One region of the Pseudovibrio sp. Ad13 genome, then DNA from elsewhere that is predicted to be linked to it. Evidence: riboswitches for the same ligand, from Rfam matches in the RefSeq annotation. Region 1 holds a riboswitch; each other region holds the start of a gene.
The links. A riboswitch is a leader RNA that binds a small molecule or an ion and turns the genes downstream of it on or off. The one in region 1 is predicted to bind cobalamin.

Region 2: another riboswitch for cobalamin. It lies ahead of PsAD13_RS02955 (ABC transporter ATP-binding protein); the one in region 1 lies ahead of PsAD13_RS14280 (TonB-dependent receptor).
Region 3: another riboswitch for cobalamin. It lies ahead of cobU (bifunctional adenosylcobinamide kinase/adenosylcobinamide-phosphate guanylyltransferase); the one in region 1 lies ahead of PsAD13_RS14280 (TonB-dependent receptor).
Region 4: another riboswitch for cobalamin. It lies ahead of PsAD13_RS22235 (energy-coupling factor ABC transporter permease); the one in region 1 lies ahead of PsAD13_RS14280 (TonB-dependent receptor).

The regions. Positions count from the first base shown of each region.
Region 1 is NZ_LMCC01000013.1:92,623-98,226, forward strand. It holds gene PsAD13_RS14270 (formate--tetrahydrofolate ligase) at 1-1,368, opposite strand, end outside; gene PsAD13_RS14275 (DMT family transporter) at 1,701-2,594, shown strand; cobalamin riboswitch at 2,770-2,983, shown strand; gene PsAD13_RS14280 (TonB-dependent receptor) at 3,159-5,018, shown strand; gene PsAD13_RS14285 (ABC transporter substrate-binding protein) at 5,116-5,604, shown strand, end outside.
Region 2 is NZ_LMCC01000002.1:461,940-467,543, forward strand. It holds gene PsAD13_RS02945 (iron ABC transporter permease) at 1-190, opposite strand, end outside; gene PsAD13_RS02950 (ABC transporter substrate-binding protein) at 193-1,131, opposite strand; gene PsAD13_RS02955 (ABC transporter ATP-binding protein) at 1,144-1,926, opposite strand; cobalamin riboswitch at 2,271-2,481, opposite strand; gene PsAD13_RS02960 (RNA ligase family protein) at 2,605-3,231, opposite strand; gene PsAD13_RS27740 (hypothetical protein) at 3,545-3,721, opposite strand; gene PsAD13_RS02965 (hypothetical protein) at 3,982-4,254, shown strand; gene PsAD13_RS02970 (hypothetical protein) at 4,908-5,297, shown strand; gene PsAD13_RS27530 (hypothetical protein) at 5,291-5,604, shown strand, end outside.
Region 3 is NZ_LMCC01000015.1:233,540-239,143, forward strand. It holds gene cobW (cobalamin biosynthesis protein CobW) at 1-680, opposite strand, end outside; gene cobU (bifunctional adenosylcobinamide kinase/adenosylcobinamide-phosphate guanylyltransferase) at 677-1,237, opposite strand; cobalamin riboswitch at 1,388-1,597, opposite strand; tRNA gene PsAD13_RS18300 (tRNA-Asn) at 1,858-1,932, shown strand; tRNA gene PsAD13_RS18305 (tRNA-Asn) at 1,972-2,046, shown strand; tRNA gene PsAD13_RS18310 (tRNA-Asn) at 2,086-2,160, shown strand; gene PsAD13_RS18315 (hypothetical protein) at 2,873-3,562, shown strand; gene PsAD13_RS18320 (cysteine synthase A) at 3,809-4,846, shown strand; gene cls (cardiolipin synthase) at 4,943-5,604, shown strand, end outside.
Region 4 is NZ_LMCC01000018.1:145,179-150,782, forward strand. It holds gene ettA (energy-dependent translational throttle protein EttA) at 1-291, opposite strand, end outside; gene PsAD13_RS22235 (energy-coupling factor ABC transporter permease) at 515-1,180, opposite strand; cobalamin riboswitch at 1,216-1,427, opposite strand; gene PsAD13_RS22240 (hypothetical protein) at 1,784-2,599, opposite strand; gene PsAD13_RS22245 (EAL domain-containing protein) at 3,026-5,604, shown strand, end outside.

The sequences.
Region 1 (5,604 bases):
GCCATAAATCTTTTTGCAAATCCGGCGTATCTTCTTCCAAAGAGCCAGATCATCTTCATAAAGATGTTTGAACTCTGACTGTGTCGTCTGGAGGATTTCAGAGACTGAGGTTGCCAGCTCCTCGGTGCCTGCTGAGCCATTGGCCCAATGTGTGCAGGGCACGGCTTTAACACCGAGCTTTTCCATCCGTGACATGATCACGTCAATTTCCTGATCTGTATCAGGGCCGTACCGGTTGATCGCCACAATCACAGGAACGCCATAGCGCTTACAGTTTTTGACGTGTCGTTCCAGATTGCTCATGCCTTTTTCAAGTGCGGGGATGTTCTCTATTGTCAGATCATTCTTGGCAACATCGCCATGCATTTTGAGTGCGCGAACCGTTGCCACAACAACAACGGCATTTGGTGTCAAACCAGCTTGACGGCATTTGATGTTGAAGAACTTTTCAGCGCCAAGATCAGCACCAAAACCAGCTTCCGTCACCACATAATCAGAAAGACGCAGCGCGGTCTTTGTCGCAATCACTGAGTTACAGCCATGGGCGATATTGGCAAACGGCCCGCCATGGATAAAGGCAGGGTTGTTCTCAAGTGTCTGAACCAGATTAGGGCGGAAAGCGTCTTTAAGCAGCGCGGTCATCGCGCCATCGGCTTTCAAATCCCGGCAGTAAACCGGTGTCTTATCTTTGCGATACCCAATCAACAGGCGGCCTAAACGCTCCTGAAGATCCTGCAGGCTTTCAGCAAGGCAAAGCACGGCCATCACTTCAGAAGCCACGGTGATGTCATAGCCAGACTCGCTTGGGAACCCGTTGCTGACGCCGCCAAGCCCAGTGGTAATGGAGCGCAATGAGCGGTCATTGATATCGACCACCCGGCGCCAGACAATCCGGCGCTGGTCAATATTCTCTGCATTGCCCCAATAGATGTGGTTGTCGATCATCGCAGAAAGCAGGTTATGCGCAGCGGTGATTGCATGCAGATCACCTGTAAAATGGAGATTGATATCCTCCATAGGCACCACCTGCGCGTAACCGCCACCCGCAGCTCCACCCTTCATGCCAAAACACGGGCCTAACGAGGGTTCACGCAAGCAGATGGTTGTTTTCAGCCCGATGCGATTGAGCGCGTCGCCCAGGCCCACAGTTGTCGTAGTCTTGCCTTCTCCCGCTGGTGTTGGGGAAACAGCTGTCACAAGTATGAGTTTACCATATGGATTGCTGCTCAGCTCTGGCATCTCATCCAGATTAACCTTGGCTTTAAACCGGCCATAAGGTTCAAGAGCGTCCTCCGGGATCTTCAGATTTTGAGCGATGCGCGCAATGGGTTTCATGCCTGCTGCGCGGGCAATTTCAATATCTTTCATGGAAAATCTCCAGATTAGAACGTGTAATCAAATGAGCCGGAGAGAGCGTCAAAAACGCAAATCAGGCAGGAACAGCAATGTAATCTCTACGTAGAATCTCTACCGAATGCACCTGCAAAGTTCAAGATTGAGGTAGGGCACTTGAAACTAACTTAGTTAACGGTGCTCATCTGTGTTTTTGCTGAGATGTGAAATATTATTGCCTGAATAGCTGTTGGTCTGTTCTAAAATTCACCAGACTGCGCTTGCGCGGCAAATCCAAGAGCAGTAGAGCTGGTTGGCTTTTATAAACAAACTGCGCCGTGCCGTAGTTTCGTCGGTTAGGTCACCCCATGTTTTTATTTGAAGTTGCCGCGCTCGGTGCCGCTGCCACCTGGGCTATTGGTGGTCTCATTTCAGCAAAGCCTGCAGCACACCTTGGAGCCATTGGCTTCAACTGTGTGCGTATGTGGTTTGTTGTGGTGTTTCTGGGTATCTATGTCATTGCAACAGGCACATGGAATACGGTTGATTCAAGCCACGCTTCTCTCATCTTTCTCTCTGGCTTTGTCGGCATCTTCATGGGGGACACTTTGTTGTTCCTCACGCTCAATCGTATGGGGCCGCGCCGCACAGCCATCCTGTTTTCCATGAACGCACCCATGTCAGCGCTTCTTGGTTGGCTGTTTCTGTCAGAGGAACTGTCATTTCAGGCACTTGTTGGTATCTCATTCGTTCTGGTCGGCGTTATCCTCGCCATTGCGTTTGGAAAGCGCAAAGACCAGCTTCATAAATGGGAGGCGATTAGAGGTCCTGTTGCCATTGGTGTCCTCTTTGGCACGTTGGCCGCACTTTCCCAATCAGTCGGGTCAATCATCATTCGTCCCGTTATGGAAAGTGGAGCAGATCCCGTCGCCATCTCGCTTATGCGCTGCACCATTGCAGCCTTTGGTTTGCTGGTGCTCTTTTACCTGCCGGGCCGTCCTTTCAGACTGGCGAACCCAATCAACAAAGAGATTGTCGCACTGGCCTCCTTGTCCGGCATGCTTGGCATGGGTATCGGCATGACGTTGATCCTCTATGCGCTGAGTGGCGGAGAGGTGGGCATCGTTTCTACCCTGTCTGCAACCACTCCAGCGATGATGCTGCCTGTCCTGTGGTGGCAAACCAAAGAGTTTCCTGCCATTGGGGCATGGATTGGTGCACTCCTCGTCATTCTCGGCTGTGCTTTGATTTTCATGAGTTAAACAGACGATATGCAACCATGCTGCCTAAGTACCACAAGCAGGTGCGACCTCAAGTGGCCGCACCGCAAGATCTGGTAGTGTGGCCGCATCAGCAATTTCTGTGAGTTTTGCAGGCAATTGGTCGAATTTTATCAAGTTCGCTATTCAGCCAGTTGACGAAAGCCCCTGAAATCTGATCAATAGCCGGGCATTTGGTATTTTTGTCGATTAGATAAAAATGAAAAGGGAACACGGTCCGATTGGAAAAGCCGTGGCTGCCCCCGCAACTGTAAGCGTAGAGTTGTTGCTCACACATGCCACTGACGCAGCTGTTTAAAGCAGTGTTGGGAAGGCGGAGCAACAGTAAGGACGCGCAAGCCAGGAGACCTGCCAGATGCAGTCACTCACCCACGGCACGGGGCGTGCTAAGGGGCGGTATTCCGTTCAGGTGACATTCACAGTGCGTCTGAGCGGCAATGAATCTGACTTTATTTCAAAAGGTTAGAACCAGATTTCTTCAAAGACGCACAATGCAATCAACAGCATGGCATCCATCATGGATGCTGTGAATGATGGACCAAACTCGTGCGTAACACATCTTGGATCGCAGCTACCCTCAAATCTGGTGTAGCTCTCTCAGCTCTCTTCAGCTCAACAGTTATCTCATCCGCAAACGAGACCGAGCTCGATGAAATCATTGTCATCGCCAACAGAACGGAAACCGAAGCCGGCAAAGTCGGCTCCACTACCCACGTTGTCACCGAAGAAGACCTAAAGAATGACGGCGCTACGTTTGTTCAGAATTACCTCGCGCAGCTCCCGGGCATCTCTCTCACTCAGAATGGCGGAGCCGGTACACTGTCTACTCTTCGCATGAGAGGTCAAAATGGTAGGTACATTAAAGTTCTGGTTGATGGTTTGGATCTAACAGACCCAACACGTGGGCAACCTTCGACAGCGTTTCAGCATATGTTGCTCGCAGATGTAGAACGTATTGAGATACTCAAAGGCTCACAAAGTGCTCTTTATGGAGGACAGGCGATTGCAGGGGTAATCAATATTGTATCTAAGCGTGCTCCAGCAGGAACAGTTAAGCAATCTGCACGAGTTGAAGTAGGTTCTTACGATACAAAAAATGTTTCATATGGTGTTCGAGGAGCATCAGATCGTGCTGATATTGCGTTAGGTGTCGAGCATTTTCGTACAAGTGGGTTTAGTGCGGTTTCACCAAAAGGTAAGGCAGCCGATGATGATGGTTATGAAAATACGACGCTGACAGTAAAAGGTTCCTTTGATCTAACTGAGAATCTCAACGTTTACTTTGCAGCAAGAGGTACCAAGGGGACCACTGAACTTGACAGCCCAGGTAAGCCGAACGTCAAAGATGACATGCATTATCGGCAGATTTCAGTAAAGGTAGGCGCGAACTACTTGGCGTTTGAAGATCGGTTTTATTCTGATTTTTCGGTTCAGGTTACAGATATCAAGCGTGAACAGGATTTTGCAGACGCGGCCAAAGAAAAATCTGTTTTTGAGGGGAGGAGAGTTAAATTCGACTACCTTGGTGAGTACGAAGTTAACGAAAAGACAAAGCTCAATTTTGGGGGAGATTGGTCCCAAGAGTTCTCAAAAACAAATGACCCGATCGACGACAGCAGTTCCATTGGTGGAGCTTTCCTTCAGCTTATGATTGAACCACTCAGTGGGTTGAATTTGGCTAGTTCAGTGCGTTTTGATCAACATAGTGAATTTGGCAGTTTTGTTTCGAAACGATTGACTGCTTCTTATGAAATTAATGAAGATTTGAGAGTTCGAACCAGTGTTGGGAATGGGTTTAGAGCTCCCTCGCTTTACGAACTTAATCACCCTAGCTATGGCAATCATGAGCTTGAGCGAGAAGAAAGCCTTAGCTTCGATGTCGGCGTAGATAAGAAATGGCTGGATGGGCAGCTTTCAACCTCCGCTACTTATTTCAATATTTTGACTGACGACTTGATTGATTATGATAATTCGATCAGCAAATATAATCAGATAAAAGGGACGTCGCGCAGTCAAGGTGTAGAGTTGGAAGTTAGTTATAAGCCAACCGATCGCTTGGTTTTGACCGCAGGCTATACATACACCTACTCTGTTGGTCCAGATAAGGAACGTTTAGCTCATGTTCCTCTTCATGATCTGAGTGTGGCAATGAACTATGGTTTTACAGACGACATTTCGCTGAATGTGAATGGTACCTATCTTGGTGAAAATCTTGGATCTGATTGGCCCAACATCGTAGCTATGGAAGATGTGTTCCTGTTAGGTGCCAAAGCCTCATATGATGTGAGCAAAGAGGTAGAGTTATATGTTCGCGGTGAGAACCTATTAGATCAGGATTATGAGCTAATTAACGGCTATCAGACACCGGGTCTTTCCGTTTACGCTGGTCTTACTGCCAGTTTCTGATTAAGTATGCCGCTCGGTGAAAGCTGAGCGGCATCTTGCAGGGGATGGCTCTGCTCGGGCTGCCTTCCAATGTCTGTACGCCTTTCAAAAGGTCGAAATGCGAAATAAGATCAAAAAGATCATGCAAATGGCGTTTCTGATGGCTCTGGCAATCAGTCCTGCTGTTGTACGAGCGGACCAGAGCGAGGCGGAGGCACCCCGGCGAGTTGTCTCCATGAACCTGTGCACCGACCAGTTTTCCATGCTACTTGCGGGCAAAGAACAACTTGTATCAGTCTCCAAATTAGCATCTGACCCAACGCTCTCCGTCATGAGTAAAGAGGCAAAGGCCTATCCGGTCAACTTCGGCGGGGCGGAAGAAATCTATCTGATGAACCCTGATCTGGTGATCGCAGGGACATACACAAACCAAACCACAGTCCAGATGCTGCGCGGTCTCGGAATAACGGTGGTTCAAGTGCCGCCCGTTCGCACGATCTCAGACATCGCCAAAGAGCTACGACGTCTCGGTAAGGTATTGGGACGTGAACAACAAGCTGAAGCGCTTGCACAGCAGTTCACCTCCGAAATCCAACAGTTAATCGAC
Region 2 (5,604 bases), on a different contig from region 1:
CAACCGTGCCCGGCACCAGTTTGTTGGCAAGAACACCCCATACAGTCTCCATGGAAATGGAAACCGCCCCAACGGAGACCGCAAGGCAGACAGAAAGAACCAGCGCAGCCAATCCCACGCAGCAAATCTGCAGCAAATGATGAGAAGAGCCCTCTTTGGGGGCTACAACAACGCCGGTTCCTTCGCTCATTGTTAGTTACCCCAGAATGCGGTTGCGAGTTTCTTGATCGCCTTGATGTTCCGTGGTCCCGGAGTTGCTTCAGCATATTCCAGCGTCACGAACCGGTCATTCTTCACCGCATCCATATCCGCAAAGGCGGGGTTGTTGAGCATGAACTCACGCTTCTGCGCAGCAGTCACTTCGCCGTAGTTGATAATCACGATCACTTCCGGGTTGGTCTCAACCACAGCCTCCCAGTTCACGCGCACCCAGCTCTTATCCAATGTATCCGTCACGTTGGTGCCGCCAGCAGCCTCAATCAGCGCGGTTGGCATCCCATAACGACCAGCAGTGAACGGAGAATCTTCACCTCCGTCATAAACAAACACACGCAGAGGTGTGTCAGCAGCCTTCAAGCCAGCTTTGAACTGCGCAAGGTCTTCGCGATAAGCCTGCACCAACGCTTCCGCCCGCTCTTCAACATCAAAGATGCGGCCAAGGTTCAAAAGATCATTGTACATGTCATCCATGGAAACCTTTGGCTTCTCGCCAATATGGATGCAGCTCTCGGTCAGCTCATAAACCTTGATCCCGAACGGTGCCAAAGTTTCCGGCGTAACTGGGCCGCCAACCTTCATGCCGTAATTCCATCCGGCAAAAAAAAAGTCTGCATCAGCCCCAATCAACACTTCTTTGCTTGGGTATTTGGGAGCAAGCTCCGGCAATACAGCCACCTGGTCTGTCAATTCAGCATCCAGCGTTTTCCAGCCAGAAATGCCAGTGTAACCCGCCATGTTGTCCTGCAATTCCAACGCTAGCATCATCTCGGTGAGATTGGAATCGTTGGAAATGGCCCGCTGTGGCACACCATCAAATGTGACGGTGCGGTTACAGCTCTTGACGGAAACCTCTGCCAGCGCAGCAGAAGAGGAAAGCAGCGCCACAGCCAGCGCCAAACCAAGTTTTTTCATGAAAAAATACCCTTAAGAATGAAGATCGAATGTCAGAAGAGAGTGTTGTCGGTCCATCAGCTGATCGCGTGTCGTACGCACCTGAAAAGCCTTGGAAACCAAAGCGGGGGAGAGGATTTGCTCCGGCGCCCCAAAGCCAAGCATCTGCCCGTGGTCCAGCAACAGGATCTGGTCACACACCTGCGCCGCCATGTTCAGGTCATGCAAGCTGGTGATGATCGTCAGATTCAGCTCTTCAATAAGCTTGAGGATTTCCAGCTGATGGCGAATGTCGAGATGGTTGGTCGGCTCATCCAAAATGAGCAGCTCCGGCTCCTGCGCCAGTGCCCGCGCCACCATAACCCGCTGTCGTTCCCCGCCAGAAAGCGTGCCAAACAACCGTCCGGCCAGCCCATCCAGCTGCAAAGCGCGGATAGCACGGTCCACCACCTGCCGGTCCCGTTCGCCAGAAGCCGCCAATCCACTGCGATAAGGCGTGCGCCCCAGCTCCACGATCTCACGCACCTTCAGCGCAAAGTCCGTCGGCTGCTCTTGCAGCACCGCCGCCACCCGCTGCGCCGTCACTTTGGCGGAGAGGGACCAGATATCATCGCCGGCAACACAAATCTGCCCGCTCATCGGCTTGTTGAACCGATAGAGCAGCCGCAACAGCGTAGACTTGCCAGCCCCGTTCGCGCCAACCACGCCAAGCACTTGCCCCGCAGCCAGCTCAAAACTCAATGGCTGTAAAACCAACGAACTCTTACGATCAGGCGCCCACGAAACATCGCGAACAGAAACAAAAGCCGCGCTCATGCCAAAACACCCTTGCGCAGCTCAGCCCCAATCGGGCAACTGAAGGTGCCTAAATGATGAGAAACAGGATCCAGCATCGTACCAACCCACCTGAGTGAAACGCTACACATCATCAATGTAACGTTATAACGTTACATTGATTGTCGAATCCTGAGGCAAAAGTCAAGCGCACACGCGCGTCGACTATCAGCGGTTCGCCAAACGATCCGGGATAAAGTTTAAGTCTTGAGGAAACAGGTAACATAAGGCCCTCCGCGCAAAGGCAGGGGCAAACAGAAACCGGATATGTGACAGGCTTTCGCCGATTCAACCATTATGGCCTCCTTCCGGGACGCCCCGCCCGGGTTGAAGTGAAACATAATGGCAGGTCTCCTGACTCGCGGGTCTGTGCTCAGCCAGCCTTCCCGGATCTCTCCAGTGGCATGCTTGGCCTCGCTCTCCGCTTACAGTTGCGGGGGCAGTCACGGAATTAGCGCCTGTTGGCTACACTTCACCGTGTTCCCTTTTAATCCCGAGGCCTTTCGCACCTCAGAAACCATAGGTGCGCATACTGAGTATTGAGCCCCCCAATTGCAAGAGGTTTCGCAAACGAACTCGAAACACTGTTGATAGCAGCCTTACCCACCCACCGTCATCCCGCACTCGATGCGGGATCCAGATCGGCGAGCGTCAGAACCGCTAGCCCTTCACTATCCTGTTCTTGATGACTTCACCGTGCATCCAATGTGTGTCGCTCTGAACGTGATCAGCTCGCACATATTTGGCCATATGTGTTGCCATATCAGTCTCTTGGAAACTCGCAGTGGTTCTGACGACAAAGCCTTCCTGCTTGTTCAGATCCAACTTATTCAACACAGCTTCGACGCTGGTTGGAGTAAACAAACCCCTGTGCAGCACCGGAACAGGGGTAATGCCAAGCTCTGCAAAACGGCCCAATGTCGCATCCCAGCTTTGTGTGACGCCATCAACGATCCAGGCAAAACCCAGAAAGTAAGTGGGTAAGCTGTCATAGATGACGGAGTGCTGTGCGAAGAGATACTCACCAACAATCCGCTCATCTTCAGCAAGGCATGGCGAAACACCTGCCGCAAAAGCTTTCATCCAATCACGGGAAGGGTGATACCCACTGTCAGGACTACGCGCATGGCATCCATTCTGCAGAATAGTTGTGTTCTCACCGTCCATCTTCTCGGTAAAGACAACTTCTGCGGCGCTTGCCAGAGCCGTCGAATCCTTCAGGATCTTGTCATCGCTCATAACACCGGGAGAGCTGGGCAAGTGATAGGTGCGGCCATACTTTTTCATCAATCCCGCAGCTCCTTATCTTCAAAGCTAATAAGGGAACTCTGATTGTAATTCCTATGCTCATTGAGCCAGGACATTGCCCCTTCTTCTTATCGGGAGGTGATTACAAGCTTTAACGAACAACCACAACCACCCACCGTCTTCCCGAACAAGCGCGACTAACTACATCCTTGTCAAAACTACCAGTTTGACAGGGTAATTACCTCATCCCATCCTCATGCATGAAGCGCACAAGCCCTTTGTTATGGGCGGGAGGGTGGTGAATAAAATACTCTTTCGAGGGGAATAAACTCGCCTGTCTGTTTGCAGGTTTCTAGCCTCCCGCCCGCCAAAGGGTTCTCACGCCACCCTCCGTCTTCCCGGACAAGCGCAGCGCAGATCCGGGATCCAGAGCGACACGCTCAGACATAAGCCACGACACAAACACCTCGCTAACCCCGCCATCCACATCCTTGTAAAAACTGTCAGTTTGACAACCGTCGGTTTTCATTCCACATTCACCTGTGAGGCTTCGAAACCTCCTTTAGACAGCGGTAACCGCTCCCGTTAACTAGCGGATTTTTTGTGCCTTTTTTCTAAGGGCGCAGACCCTTTGCTATGAGCGGGAGGGCGGTGAATACAATACCTCTTTCGGGAGGGAATAAACTCGCCTGTCTGTCTACAGGTTTCGAACCTCCCGCTCGCCAGCGGGCCGTCGAAAGCCTTGTTGTCGCGCGGTTGTTCAACACCCTATAGACAGAGGGATTGAGAATGACCGACTCCGCATGCGCCTGTGGCGCCACAAATACTTTCCAAAATGAAATTGACGAAGTCATCGTCGCTGTTTCGGATTTGCAGAACCTCTCGTATATTCAGCACCTTGTGCTGACAGAGAGAATGCAGCACTCCAGTGAGCGCGATGCCCTGTTCACTTTGCATCACGCCTTCCACGATCGCCTCGAAGCGCTGGGAAAAAGCTGCGGAATGTTAGAGCGAGTCGCTCATCCGCAGCCAATAAACACAAAAACTCCGCTTCCTGATTAAGCCGTATGACGCTTTGCTCGCAGGCACCCTCCCGAAAACCCCATCGGTTTTCGATCAGGGAGATGCACAGGAGCAAAGAAAAAAGCCAGCCTCGTAAAAAAGGACTGGCTTAGAAAATGGCTTAATCGTGCAGCGCGCTCTACGTGATCGGTACCCCTGACCACGCAGAGCTCGTTCAACAGCACTGTGATGGGTAAATGGCACAAACCCGTGCCACTTGCCTCCGGTACCAATGGCGAAACGCAAATCCACCCCGCATCCTCGCCAATCGGTGCCCTGCTGGTCTGCGGCTATACCACCCGCCGCAGGTCAGCGCCTCCTTAAAAATACCAGTGCCAACAGCAGCGCGTCTACCCCATGAAAAATCAGGGGTAGTATTCCTTCTACCGCCCCACCCACTGGATCCCGCATCAAGTGCGGGACGACGGCATTGAAGCAACCGCAACAACCTCACCAATACATTATAGTTACATCAGATAATCAAAACGCAGATCTCAACGTCTCTTTTGCTCGGACTGGGTACGTGGGCTCTATGAGGCATTCACAGAGGTAAGGCGTGATTTCGATAAACTGAGCTAAGTAGTAATGGCCAGTTAATTTACTTCCCCAATAACGTGTGATATCCGCCGGTATATTACCTATGGGGAAGTGTTATGAAAAAGCAATTGTTCGCTTTATGCGCTGCTTCTATGTTGATTGCTGGCTGTTCTAGCAGTGGAAGTAATAGTGTAGAAGTCCGCGCTCGAAAGGCTGCCAACCTTTCTATCTGGAAAACCCGTCAGGAGGTTCGCTTTGCAGGGAAGCCATTTGAGGTGGCCGTTGCAAAAGATAAAGCCTTTTCATTTGTTGCTCCCAAAGGCTCAGGATTTCCTTATTCGCCTGCTGAGGTTGAAGGCGTTGCACGCGCTGTAACTGGATGTAAAGCAGAATTTGGGGCAGGAATACTGGCTTTTGTTGGTGGCTTCTCAAAGAAGTCGGATCTGCGAGAGATTCAATCTAAATATTCAGGCTTTGATTATTGGCGTGTGGATCTCAAATGTTAAAAATATTGAAAGCGGTGAGCCTAACTGTTCCATTTATTATGATTGCAGGACTAGTTGGGTGTTCTAATCAATCTCGACCAGCCTTTGAAGATGTGGTGAACCGCGAGATAGTATTTCCTGAATACCCGAGTAGTGGTTGGACTTATTTAAGTTTCTCTCAGGCTCATGGATATCAGGTCAACTATCTTGGCAAAAATGGTCGTGCTTGGTTATGGTATCCGGGGAACTCAGTGGTAGTCCCGGAGGAATGGAAGCGTGATACTGTTGCAGGACAAAAAGCTGTTTGTTGGCGGCATCCAGCGAAGAG
Region 3 (5,604 bases), on a different contig from region 1:
TCCAGCGCCAGCTCGCCATGAGAGGCAGCCACAATCTCAACTCCATCACGCACACGGCCACGGATCGTCTGCTTCACCGCCGCCAGCTCTGCCTCGCTCAAAAGGTCCGCTTTGGAAAGCACAACAAGGTCAGCACAGGTCAGCTGATCCGCAAACAGCTCTTCCACCGGGCTTTCATGGTCCAGCGCATCATCCGCTGCCCGCTGCGCAGCAACGGCCTCTTCATCGCAGGCCACTTTGCCAGCGGCAACAGCCGGTGCATCCACCACGGTCACCACACTGTCAACGGTCACGCGCGGCTTGACAGAAGGCCAGTTGAACGCACGCACCAACGGCTGTGGCAGAGCAAGGCCAGAGGTTTCAATCACAACCACATCCGGCACCTGCTCGCGCTCCAGAAGCATCTCCATGGTCGGCAGAAAATCATCAGCTACCGTGCAGCAAATGCAGCCGTTGGCCAGCTCCACCACTTCATCAGCAGAACAGTCCGGGTCAGCACAGCCATTCACCAGTGAGCCATCAAAGCCCATCTCGCCGAACTCATTGACGATCAGCGCGATGCGCTTGTTTTGTGCCTTCATCAGCAGGTTACGCACCAGCGTTGTTTTTCCGGCACCCAGAAAACCAGTGATAATGACAGCAGGGATTTTTTTAGAAGGCGCAGCAAAAGAAACAGTCATAGGGAAATCTCCGGAAAAACAGCAGGCTTCAGCTGCAAAGGCTGTCCAGCAGCCACAAACATCACAAAATGGCAAAGGTCGGCGATACGCTGGTTCAGGCGGCCAGCTTCATCTCGAAAGGCGCGGGCCATGGCGTTTTCAGGCACAATGCCCATGCCCACTTCATTGCCAACAAACACAACGGGGCATGGCAAAGAGCTAAGAACCGCCTCAAGCCGCTCAAGCTCCACGGTCCAGTCCCGCGCCCCGTGCATAAGGTTGGAAAGCCAAAGTGTCAGACAATCAACGAGGATCGCACGATCGCTGCTGGCATGCGTTTCCAGCACGCGCACAAGCTCCAGCGGCTCCTCAACGGTGTCCCAAAGATCGCCCCGCTGCATCTTATGATGCGCGATGCGCTCCTCCATTTCACCGTCAAAGGCCTGTCCTGTCGCGATATAAGTCGGGCGCCGCCCGCTGCTTATAACCAGCTTTTCCGCATATGCGCTTTTCCCGGAACGAGCTCCACCCGTAACCAAGCAATGGCGAACACGAAGGTCGCCTCTCTGTTCAGCCATCTGGGTTAGCTGGTCCCAGAGAAACGAAAAAATGCGCGCAAAGAAGCCGGGGCTTCAATCAAAGAATATGAAAGTACAGCAACTGTCTCGCACGGAGACAGGAAAATATGCGTCATGAGCACCTCTCGCCGTCCACCCGACAGCAGTCCTATGTCAAATCATATCTCCAGCCGGTCTCCTGGCTTGCGGCTCAACCGACCATAGCCCCTTCCCAGCCCTTAAAAGGCCAGTGGGATTTTCGCTAAGGTCTCACCGCTCACAGTTGCGGGGGCAGCTGCGGCTTGTCTCCATAATATATGGAACCGCATTCCCGTTTAATCTTGTCATTCCAAAGCCTGAGCCGGAACAAAAAGAAACTGGAGTTCTGGCCTTAAGTGTGGGACGCAATCAGCTCTCCTGTCAATTGTCTTTGTGAGGATTCCAACATCACCGGAAAATCAAACCCGCAAAATCCGCGGTTTTTGGAGATTTCTGGCTAACCCCCTTGGATATCTCAATAAAAAAATAGAGAAACTGTCCACAAATCGAAAAATACGCAAAAAACGACTTGGCAAACACAACATGCCTCTGTAAAAGCCTCCTCACGCAAACGGCGAGGCAAACTCGCAAGGGTGTCATGATCCCCGGTAGCTCAGTGGTAGAGCAAGCGGCTGTTAACCGCTTGGTCGCTGGTTCGAATCCGGCCCGGGGAGCCATCCTTTTTCGTTTGCAGCCATACGGCAAGATCATCGTGATCCCCGGTAGCTCAGTGGTAGAGCAAGCGGCTGTTAACCGCTTGGTCGCTGGTTCGAATCCGGCCCGGGGAGCCACTTCTTTATCGATCGCCGCCAATGGCAGCCATAGTATGATCCCCGGTAGCTCAGTGGTAGAGCAAGCGGCTGTTAACCGCTTGGTCGCTGGTTCGAATCCGGCCCGGGGAGCCATACTTCTCTTTATATCCTCCCCTTCTTCTTAAATAGCTTATCTCTTCACAAAGCACGTGCGTGCGCGTCTATCCAGAAAACAAGAAAAATGATGGGTAGAAAACCATGTTCACGCGAAGCGAAGGTGCAGCACTATCAAGTGCCGCTGGCCGAAGACATAAAGTCCATTTGGGTAGAACTCTCTTCCGCACAAAAGCGGAGGCGTTCCATTTTGCGTTAAAACTCACCCTGATCCTGCACATGGCCACCCACTGACGCAGCATTGGCTCCTTAAATTTTCAGGGAGTTCATAAGTTGGGAGAGCTGTGCATATCAGCCACGAGCCCCAATACCGTCCGACAGCCCTTGGCACCCACAAAAAATTGGCCGAAATGAAGCCCTGTTCTTTCAAAAGCTTAGCTCATGCGGAAAAATACTAGATTTTTTTGCCATATGTACAAACTGCGATCTACATCACAGATCTATCCAAATCCTATAGCAAATCAACACAATGAAAATTTTACATAATAGCATTTAAATAACCTGAAAGTATAAATACGCGAAACATAATTTATATACAATTATTATGGCATAGATACTCTAAGTAAATGCGTATACCTCTAATATATCTAGTGCATATTATCATACTCACTACTAAGTGATGACTAGTGAAGTGCACATAATAAGGCGCCCCCTCTGGGAAAGTTGCTGCGTAAAAGTCAGGGAGCCATAAATGAGTAGTCTGTTGCCATCCTGCGGTCTGCCGCAAACCTTCAAGTTGCACCTCACAAGATCAGGTTTTCTTGCCGCCTGCATCGCTGCGCCACTCGCTATGGCAGAGCCTTCGCGCGCAGAAACGCCCCCAGCCTCCGCGCCAGCCACAACATCCGGCCCTCAGCTCATCGAAAAATCCGACAATGGCAACACCTACGCCATGCCAGAGGATTATCTGGCCGTCACCGTTGCTCCGCCCTCCAAAACACCCTACGCCGATCCATTAGAGAGCGATTTGTCCATCTGGGTTGGTGAAGTGGAAATTGAGGGCCGCAAGACCCTATGGGTCGAGCTGATCGATAACCACGGCGAGGTCATCTACAATTCCGAGGTCCAGCAAAACGAGACGCATCTGTTGCCTGATGGCAGAGCCATTGCCGTCACCGTGATGCAACCCGCCACTCACAACAAAGCACTACAATCTGCCAGCCTGAAGAAAGACCAGTCCCGCGTGCCAACTGATGAACGCTTTGTCATCACCCGCAAGGAAGCTTTTGCCCCGGCACTGGATACGCAGGTGAATCTGCTGGAGGTGCAGCCCGTCCCAAAGGAAGTCCATAACTCCTTTATGCTGCGCGCAGGTGAGAACGGCGAGATCCTCTGGAAAGCCACCAAGGATGCCATCACCTGGCTGGAAAGCAGATCCTGACAAAGGCTGGACTGCGCGCAAATCGATACTCTCTCAAATCGCATTTAGCGCACTCATTCGAAAGCCACGCACCCCGTGAGTAATTTTGTTCTCACGCACCATCGTAAAGAGAATAATATCCTAGTCTGACGCACCCTTTGGCAGCCCATTTCTTGTTCTCGTGAGGTCAGCGCAGTAGCGTGGTCTCAAAAGGGGTAAACACCCGCATTCTGATTTTTTGGTCATACGAATTATTTGAGAGAAACTATGGATACGCGCGCCTCTGCCATCGAAGCCATCGGCAACACTCCACTTATTCGCCTCAAAGGCCCCTCCGAGCGAACCGGCTGTGAGATCCTCGGCAAAGCCGAGTTCATGAACCCGGGCCAGTCCGTCAAGGACCGTGCCGCCCTCTTCATCATCAATGACGCTGTCAAACGTGGCACGCTCAAGCCGGGCGGCATCATTGTAGAAGGCACAGCTGGCAACACCGGCATCGGCCTCGCGCTGGTCGGCAACGCTCTGGGCTATCGCTCCGTGATCGTCATTCCGGAGACCCAGTCTCAGGAAAAGAAAGACATGCTGCGCATTGCAGGCGCTGAGCTAATCGAAGTTCCGGCTGTTCCCTATAAAAACCCGAACAACTACATCAAAGTCTCGCAGCGCGTAGCTGAAGAGCTGAACAGAACCCATCCGCATGGCGCTATCTGGGCCAATCAGTTCGACAACACCGCCAACCGTCAGGGCCATATTGAAACCACTGCTCAGGAAATCTGGCAGCAGACCGACGGCAAAGTGGACGGCTTCATCTGCGCAGTCGGCACCGGCGGCACGCTTGCCGGCACCGGCATCGGCCTGAAGGAAAAGAACCCGAACATCAAGATCGGCCTCGCAGACCCACACGGCGCAGCGCTTTACAACTACTACGCCCACGGCGAACTGAAGTCCGAAGGCTCTTCCATCTCGGAGGGCATCGGTCAAGGCCGCATTACCGCCAATCTGGAAGATGCACCGATCGACATTCCTTACCGTATTTCTGATGAAGAAGGCCTACTGATCAACTTCGAGCTTCTGGAACACGAAGGCCTCTGCCTTGGCGGCTCCTCCGGCATCAACGTCGCTGGCGCAATCCGCCTGGCAAAAGAACTCGGCCCCGGCCACACCATCGTGACCATCCTGTGCGACTACGGCACCCGTTACCAGGGCAAGATGTTCAACCCAACCTTCCTGCGCGAAAAAGGCCTGCCAGTGCCAGAATGGATGGAACGCAAGTCCGAAATCGCCATTCCATTTGAAGCTGCCTAACCTTAACGGAAAGCACTGCACAATATGCCAAGAGGTTTTGACCATTCCTCTTGGCGCAGCTATAAGTAGGTCCTCGCATTACAGGAGTTGTAGCGCTTGGAATCCTCATTTAGCCTTCTTCCCCTGATCGCAGTTTTCAGTGTTCTTTTCTATGCATTGGCAGTCATTTGCGCCATTCGCGAGATCATGTATTCACGCACCTCGCAAGGCAGCATTGCCTGGCTGCTCTCCCTGTTTTTCATCCCCATGCCAACGGTCCCGCTCTACTTCGTCTTCGCATGGAAGCGGCTGGATGATTACATCGAGGTCCGCGATGATATCTCCCAGATTGAGGCAGACGTCCTCAATCGTCACACACCGTATGTAGACGGCGCAGCCAACAAGCAGTGGCCGGTGCACACCCGTGTAGCCTCGGTGCCTTTTCTCGCGAATAACCAGTGTGACCTGCTCATCGATGGTCCAGCTATGTTTGCGTCCATCATTGAAGGCATCCGCACCGCCGAAAGGCATGTTCTTGTCCAGTTCTTCATCATCCGCGAAGACAGCGCGGGACTGGAGCTGGCAGATGCCTTGATAGAACGCGCCAAAGCGGGCCTGCACGTTTGCCTGCTTTACGACGACATCGGCTCCCGCTCTCTTTCCACGCAGTACCTCACGCGCCTGCAAGACGCTGGTGTCCTCGTCAGCGCGTTCAACAGACGCCACCGCCTCATGCGTATGCTCGGCCCCATGCGCCTCAACTACCGCAACCACCGCAA
Region 4 (5,604 bases), on a different contig from region 1:
CTTGTGCGCAACGCCTTCCATCACGTTTTCAAGGACAGTCTTGTCCTCATTCAGCTTTGGTTCCTGCGGCAGGTAGCCAACTTTGGCACCTTCTGCAGCCCATGCTTCACCGGTGTACTCTTTATCAAGACCAGCCATGATCTTCAAAAGAGTAGACTTACCTGCACCGTTTGGACCAAGGATACCGATTTTCGCATCCGGGTAGAAAGACAGGTGAATATTGTCGAGTACTTTTTTTGCACCGTAGGCCTTGGAGACCCCGTGCATGTGATAGATGAACTGGCGCGCCATGGACTGCCTGCATCTCCTGATCTGTGTAAACAATGAAATCTCTGGAGAGCACTCATAGTGGAAGCAGCGCCAAGGGGCAATCCATAACACTTCAGCGATGATCAAATCCGTCGCTTTTTCTCTTCAAACGGAGAATTTCACGACAACACCTGGTCACTTCCACGCAAGAAAAAGGGCAGCAGGTTTACTCTGCTGCCCCAATAACAAACAGGCTCGTAAAAATTTACGCCAGCTTCAGCTGCGGAACCACTGTCAGGTTCCGAACAATCGCATTGTCTTCAACGGCCTTGAGCCCCTTCACTGCAATAAAGGTGACCAATGGCTCACAAGCAACAATTACCAGATAAGACAGAGCAAACTGCGCCCATGCCGTAAACGGCGTAGCAACGTCCCCAATCATCAACCAGAAGCCAACCATGCCAGTCACACCAGCATAATACATCGCATCCAACTTCAGAATCTGCGCAAAGTTCACACGCTTGGTCAGTTCTTTGGAAAACAGCTCACGGCCACTCAGGTAATGAACAGCAATCAGCGGCAACATCAAAGACAAGCTGTTGACGCCAAGGTGGTACATGTCCTGCGGATCAAAAGCGAGCGCCTGAAACAGCAAGCCAATGGCAAACCCAAGCAGAACAGGGGTAAACCCGAGCGTTAGATACATCGCCATTGCACCAACAAAGTGAAGTTCTGATGCTCCAACAGACATATGGAAGCTCTGCATGAAAATGGAGAAGAAAACCGCAGCCAATAGCGTTTTCAGTGGTGTGAATGGCTCTTTCTGGAATTCTGAAATCTGCTCTTTGCAGCCCCAGACAATAACGCCAACGGCACCCGCATTGGCAGCAATAACCTTGGCGGCGGAAACGTAACCCGGTTCAATATGCATTTAATATGCTCCTCTTCGCACCCTCCGTGCGGTCATGAGTTTATGTCGTGTCGGGCAGGTTTCCTGGCTTATGGCTTTTGCGTCCTCCGCCTTCCCAGAGATCATCTCCAGTGGCTTTTATGAAGAACGCACCACGTAACAGTTGCGGGGGCAGCTGCGGTTCGGGCCCATCTTTGGTCATCCCTACCGCATTCCCTTTTCATCCAAGAAGCTTGGCTTCTACAGAACCCAACAGCGGGAATATCCTAAATTACAAGAGAAGACACAACTAGAAATAAGAGGCAGTTGGGATAAGCAACAATCAGAGGTATGCAACAGCCTTCGTAACCCGCCAGAGCTGCAGGCAAAAAAAGAGGCGTGTACCCGTTGGTACACGCCTTTAAGAAAGTTGACACTCCCCCATCCGAGTGCCAGCCGAAGCTGTATTTAGAAATATCAGAGTGCCCCATCTCTTCATTGATCTTCATCAAAATAAATAAAATTACCTCAGAAACATCGGATATTATTCAACATTACAAAAGCACTCAGATTTTCAATCGATTAAAACTAGAATAGATCAAATATATCTCGGGCAGCTTGCAACGAAAGTCTCAGTATTTTCTATTAGTTCTTGCTATAAGTTCTCTCCGAAGGTGCCTGCCACGAATATTTCCTTAGCCAATGCTCCTCAGGAGAAACCACAAAGCTCCAGGAGTTCTGCTGCTCTCCAGAATCATCAGGAGTTGAATCCGGTGTCTGAGTGGAAGCATTTTGGCTGGCAGAAATTTGGATTTTAAGCACCCCCTCACCTTTTCCAGCAAGCTTCAGCAAGCCAAGATCACTGTGAGATCGTCCAAGAAAAATCTGGGGTGCTGTTCCTATCCTCTCCCAGATAATTCGGGCAAGATCTGTTGAAGACACCGGCGCTGCGTGGGGAGCAACCTCGATAACCCGAAATCTCGGAAGCCCGTAGTTCAACTCTGCCATAGTGCGATCTACTTCATGGTCTCCAAAGCTTAAAACCCAAATCTGAAAGTGATGTTCTTTCAAGAACCCCACCAACTCTTTCAGAGGCTGAAAAGCGAACTCTCTATACGTTGCGCCAACAGCCTTTGGCCCGCGTAATGATAGATGAGCACGTACACTCTCAGAGTAATCAGCAAAGCTACCAAAACTGTCGCCAGCTTCAGGTGGTCTCACTTCATTGTCTGCGCCAGCCAGCGCGTCACTCCATAAAGCCCCATCGCCAACCAAAACAGCAACACGGTCATCGAGTTTCACATATTCAGGGCTCCCGGCCCGAGCCATACGCTCAATGCTTTCCACGATACCATGGCGCGCTGTGGTTGAGCTCCAACTCGGCAAGATGTTATCTCGCTCACCGCCAGTTGGCTGCAAAACCGAAACCGCTGAGTATAAAAACAAGCTGGACCACTGCATCGTTCAAGACCACCTGAAAGTTGTTTCAGCAAGATGGTGAACTACAATGCACATCAATTGCCCATAAAAAATGAACTAAATGCTGTCGTGAAAAGAGAAGAGAATCATAATTGACAGCCCGTCCCTCTTTCCTCTCAACTTGAAGATAAATACGAGTATTCACGTATATAAAGAATTTCACTCAACGAAACATTTACTTACAATTTTCATAAATTTGCTTTGGGAGTGTCAGATAAACGTCATATGCACCGCACTTTTCGATACTTTTTAGAATTAAACCCGGTTCATCCCTAGAATTCTTAATAAATGCGCAATAATTTCAAACAATTATGCCGAGGAATTTCCTGGGGTACCCAAATGCATTTTCGAGCCCTCTTACTTCCTGTATTGCTCCTTTTCGTTTTAATTGGTTTATCGATACACTTCATGTCAGCGTCATCGTATGCGTCGATTTTCGATCCTGCGACAGGTGGCCTGCACAATCAGCTCAATCAAGCTGAACTGCTCACTCAGCAGCAGAACCTATGGACCATATTGTCTGTTGGATTGTTCGCGCTTGGTGTTCTTGGATTACTTATTGTCTATTCCAGCCTGTTTATTCAGGAGCGTATGCGGGCGACCCGTTTTTTCAACCGTGCCCTTCTCCTCATCGCCATCAGTTCAGCAGCATGCCTGCTCATCGACACAACGCTGAACTTGCCTGATGTAACGGCACAATTGATCCTCTGGCAGTCTCAAGTGGAGTTCAAACCACAGGGGGACATCCACGCCGCTGCAATCCACGCAGCAATGGCAGCGATGATCGCAGTTCTGGCTTATCTGCCTCTATCGCATCAGCTGACACTGCGTGCGACGATCATTCTCGCACTCTCAATCGGCGGGGTCATCTACCCTGCCTACCTGAAAGGTGTCCAAGGGTTACTGCTTCATCCGATTAGCCAAAACACCGTGCTGTCAGTTGGTTTCGAGCAGATTGGCGGCGGTACCGTAGTCACATTGCTCGCAACATTCGTCGCCTTTTCCGGCATGTTAGTGACCGGACTAAGAAACTCACCAGCGTTACCTGAGTACATTCTGCGCAACACACAAAACTACAATGTGCTGCAGATCAAAGCAGGCGCGGCGCTGATGGCCGTTGGCGGCATCGGCTTTTCAGTTGGTAATACAAGTATTTATTCAGGTGAGTTGGGCAGTGCGATCTTCAACGTTCTTGTCGCAACTGGTGTCTCGGTAACATTGGGCGTTGCCCTCGGCTTCTTCGCACCTCGCAAGGTCATGTACCCAACCATTCTGTTGAGCATGATTGGCGGCTTGTCCTCCGTTCTCGGAAATGCCCAGCATCTGACCGTAGCGGGCGTCGCTCTTATTGCTCTGACAGCTTCAGTTGCTTCTATTGCAGTTGCACGCATCATCTATGCAAGGTCTAAGACCCACAAAGTCATCATTTACTACACCAGTCTTGGCATTGGCTCTCTGATTGGCCTCTTCGGCTTCACAACCGCACTACCAGCAGACCATGCACTGGCTGGGTTCAGTCTTGATAACTTTATACTTCAGGCCGTTGGAGCTTTACTGACCATCTTTTGGGCTTTCCTGTCAGGCCTGCTCCTGTTTACGTCCTTCAAATTTACGAAGCAGTTCCGCAAAGCCGACGAAATCGACCTGAATGAAACACCGATTGTCAGCACCATCAGCCAGATGGAGAACCTGATCGGCAAGTTGGTTTGGCATGACGCCAAGCTGGATGAGCGCTTACCGGTACGGGATAATGACCCGCAAGAGCGCCTTGCTTCAATCTTCAACACGTTCCTCGACAAACTGCAGAGCGATGAGAAACGACGTAAAATCAGTGAAACATCAAATAGTAAGCAGCAGGAAGAACTCAGCAAACTCGCCACATTTGCAGAAGGCGCGTTTGAAGGCCTCGCCATCTCGACAGATGGTATCATCGTAGAATGTAACCACGTACTCTACGAGCTGCTGGACTATCAGGCAGGAGAGATGCGTGGAACCAGTTTGCTGTCTCATGTCGCGCCAGATTTTCGCGAAAAAGCGCGTGAGAGCATTCTTGCCAATGAGCCGACCCCGAACGAAGTCATGCTTTTGAGCAAGTCTGGCGAGCGCATCCCGATTGAAGTTCGTGGTCGCTTGATGGAAGTGGCGGACGAGAACCTTCGTGTCTCAGCTGTACGTGATATGCGTAAGCAGAAAGAAGACGAAGCGCGCATTCTCCACCTCGCTCAGCATGACATGTTGACCGGCCTGCCGAACCGCACTTACTTCCGCGAACGCTTCCAAAAAGCAATCGAAAACCAGGCAAACGCAGAACAAACGATCTCCGCAGTCATGCTGCTGGATCTGGATCGCTTCAAAGATATCAATGATTTATATGGCCATCCAATCGGTGACAAGCTCATTCAGACAGTGGCCCGTCGCCTCAATGCATGCGTCACCCATCACGACACAGTCGCCCGTCTCGGCGGGGATGAGTTTGCGATCATTCAGGTCAATCTCAAGACAACGGCTGAAGTCGGTCTGCTGACCAACAAAATACTAGAGGTCCTGTCAAAGCCGATTCATGTTGGCAACAACATCACGGTCAGAACGAGCGCCAGCATTGGCATCGCGCTGATTCCAGACCATGGGACGGACCCGGATGAGCTGATGTCCAAGGCGGATATAGCGCTTTATGAAGCTAAAGAAGCTGGCCGAAACACCTTCGCATTCTTCGAAGACAAGATGGAAGAGGCCATCCTGCTGAGAAGAACAATGGAAGGCGACCTGCGTAACGCATTGGAAAATGAGGAACTTCAGCTCCACTTCCAACCGCAGGCACGCTCTGACACCCGTTCCATTGTCGGCTTCGAGGCTCTTCTGCGTTGGAACCATCCGGAGAAGGGCCAGATTGGACCGAACAACTTCATCCCGGTTGCGGAGGAAAGTGGTCTGATCATTCCGATTGGCCGCTGGGTTCTGAATGAAGCCTGCGCGCAAGCTTCTCAATG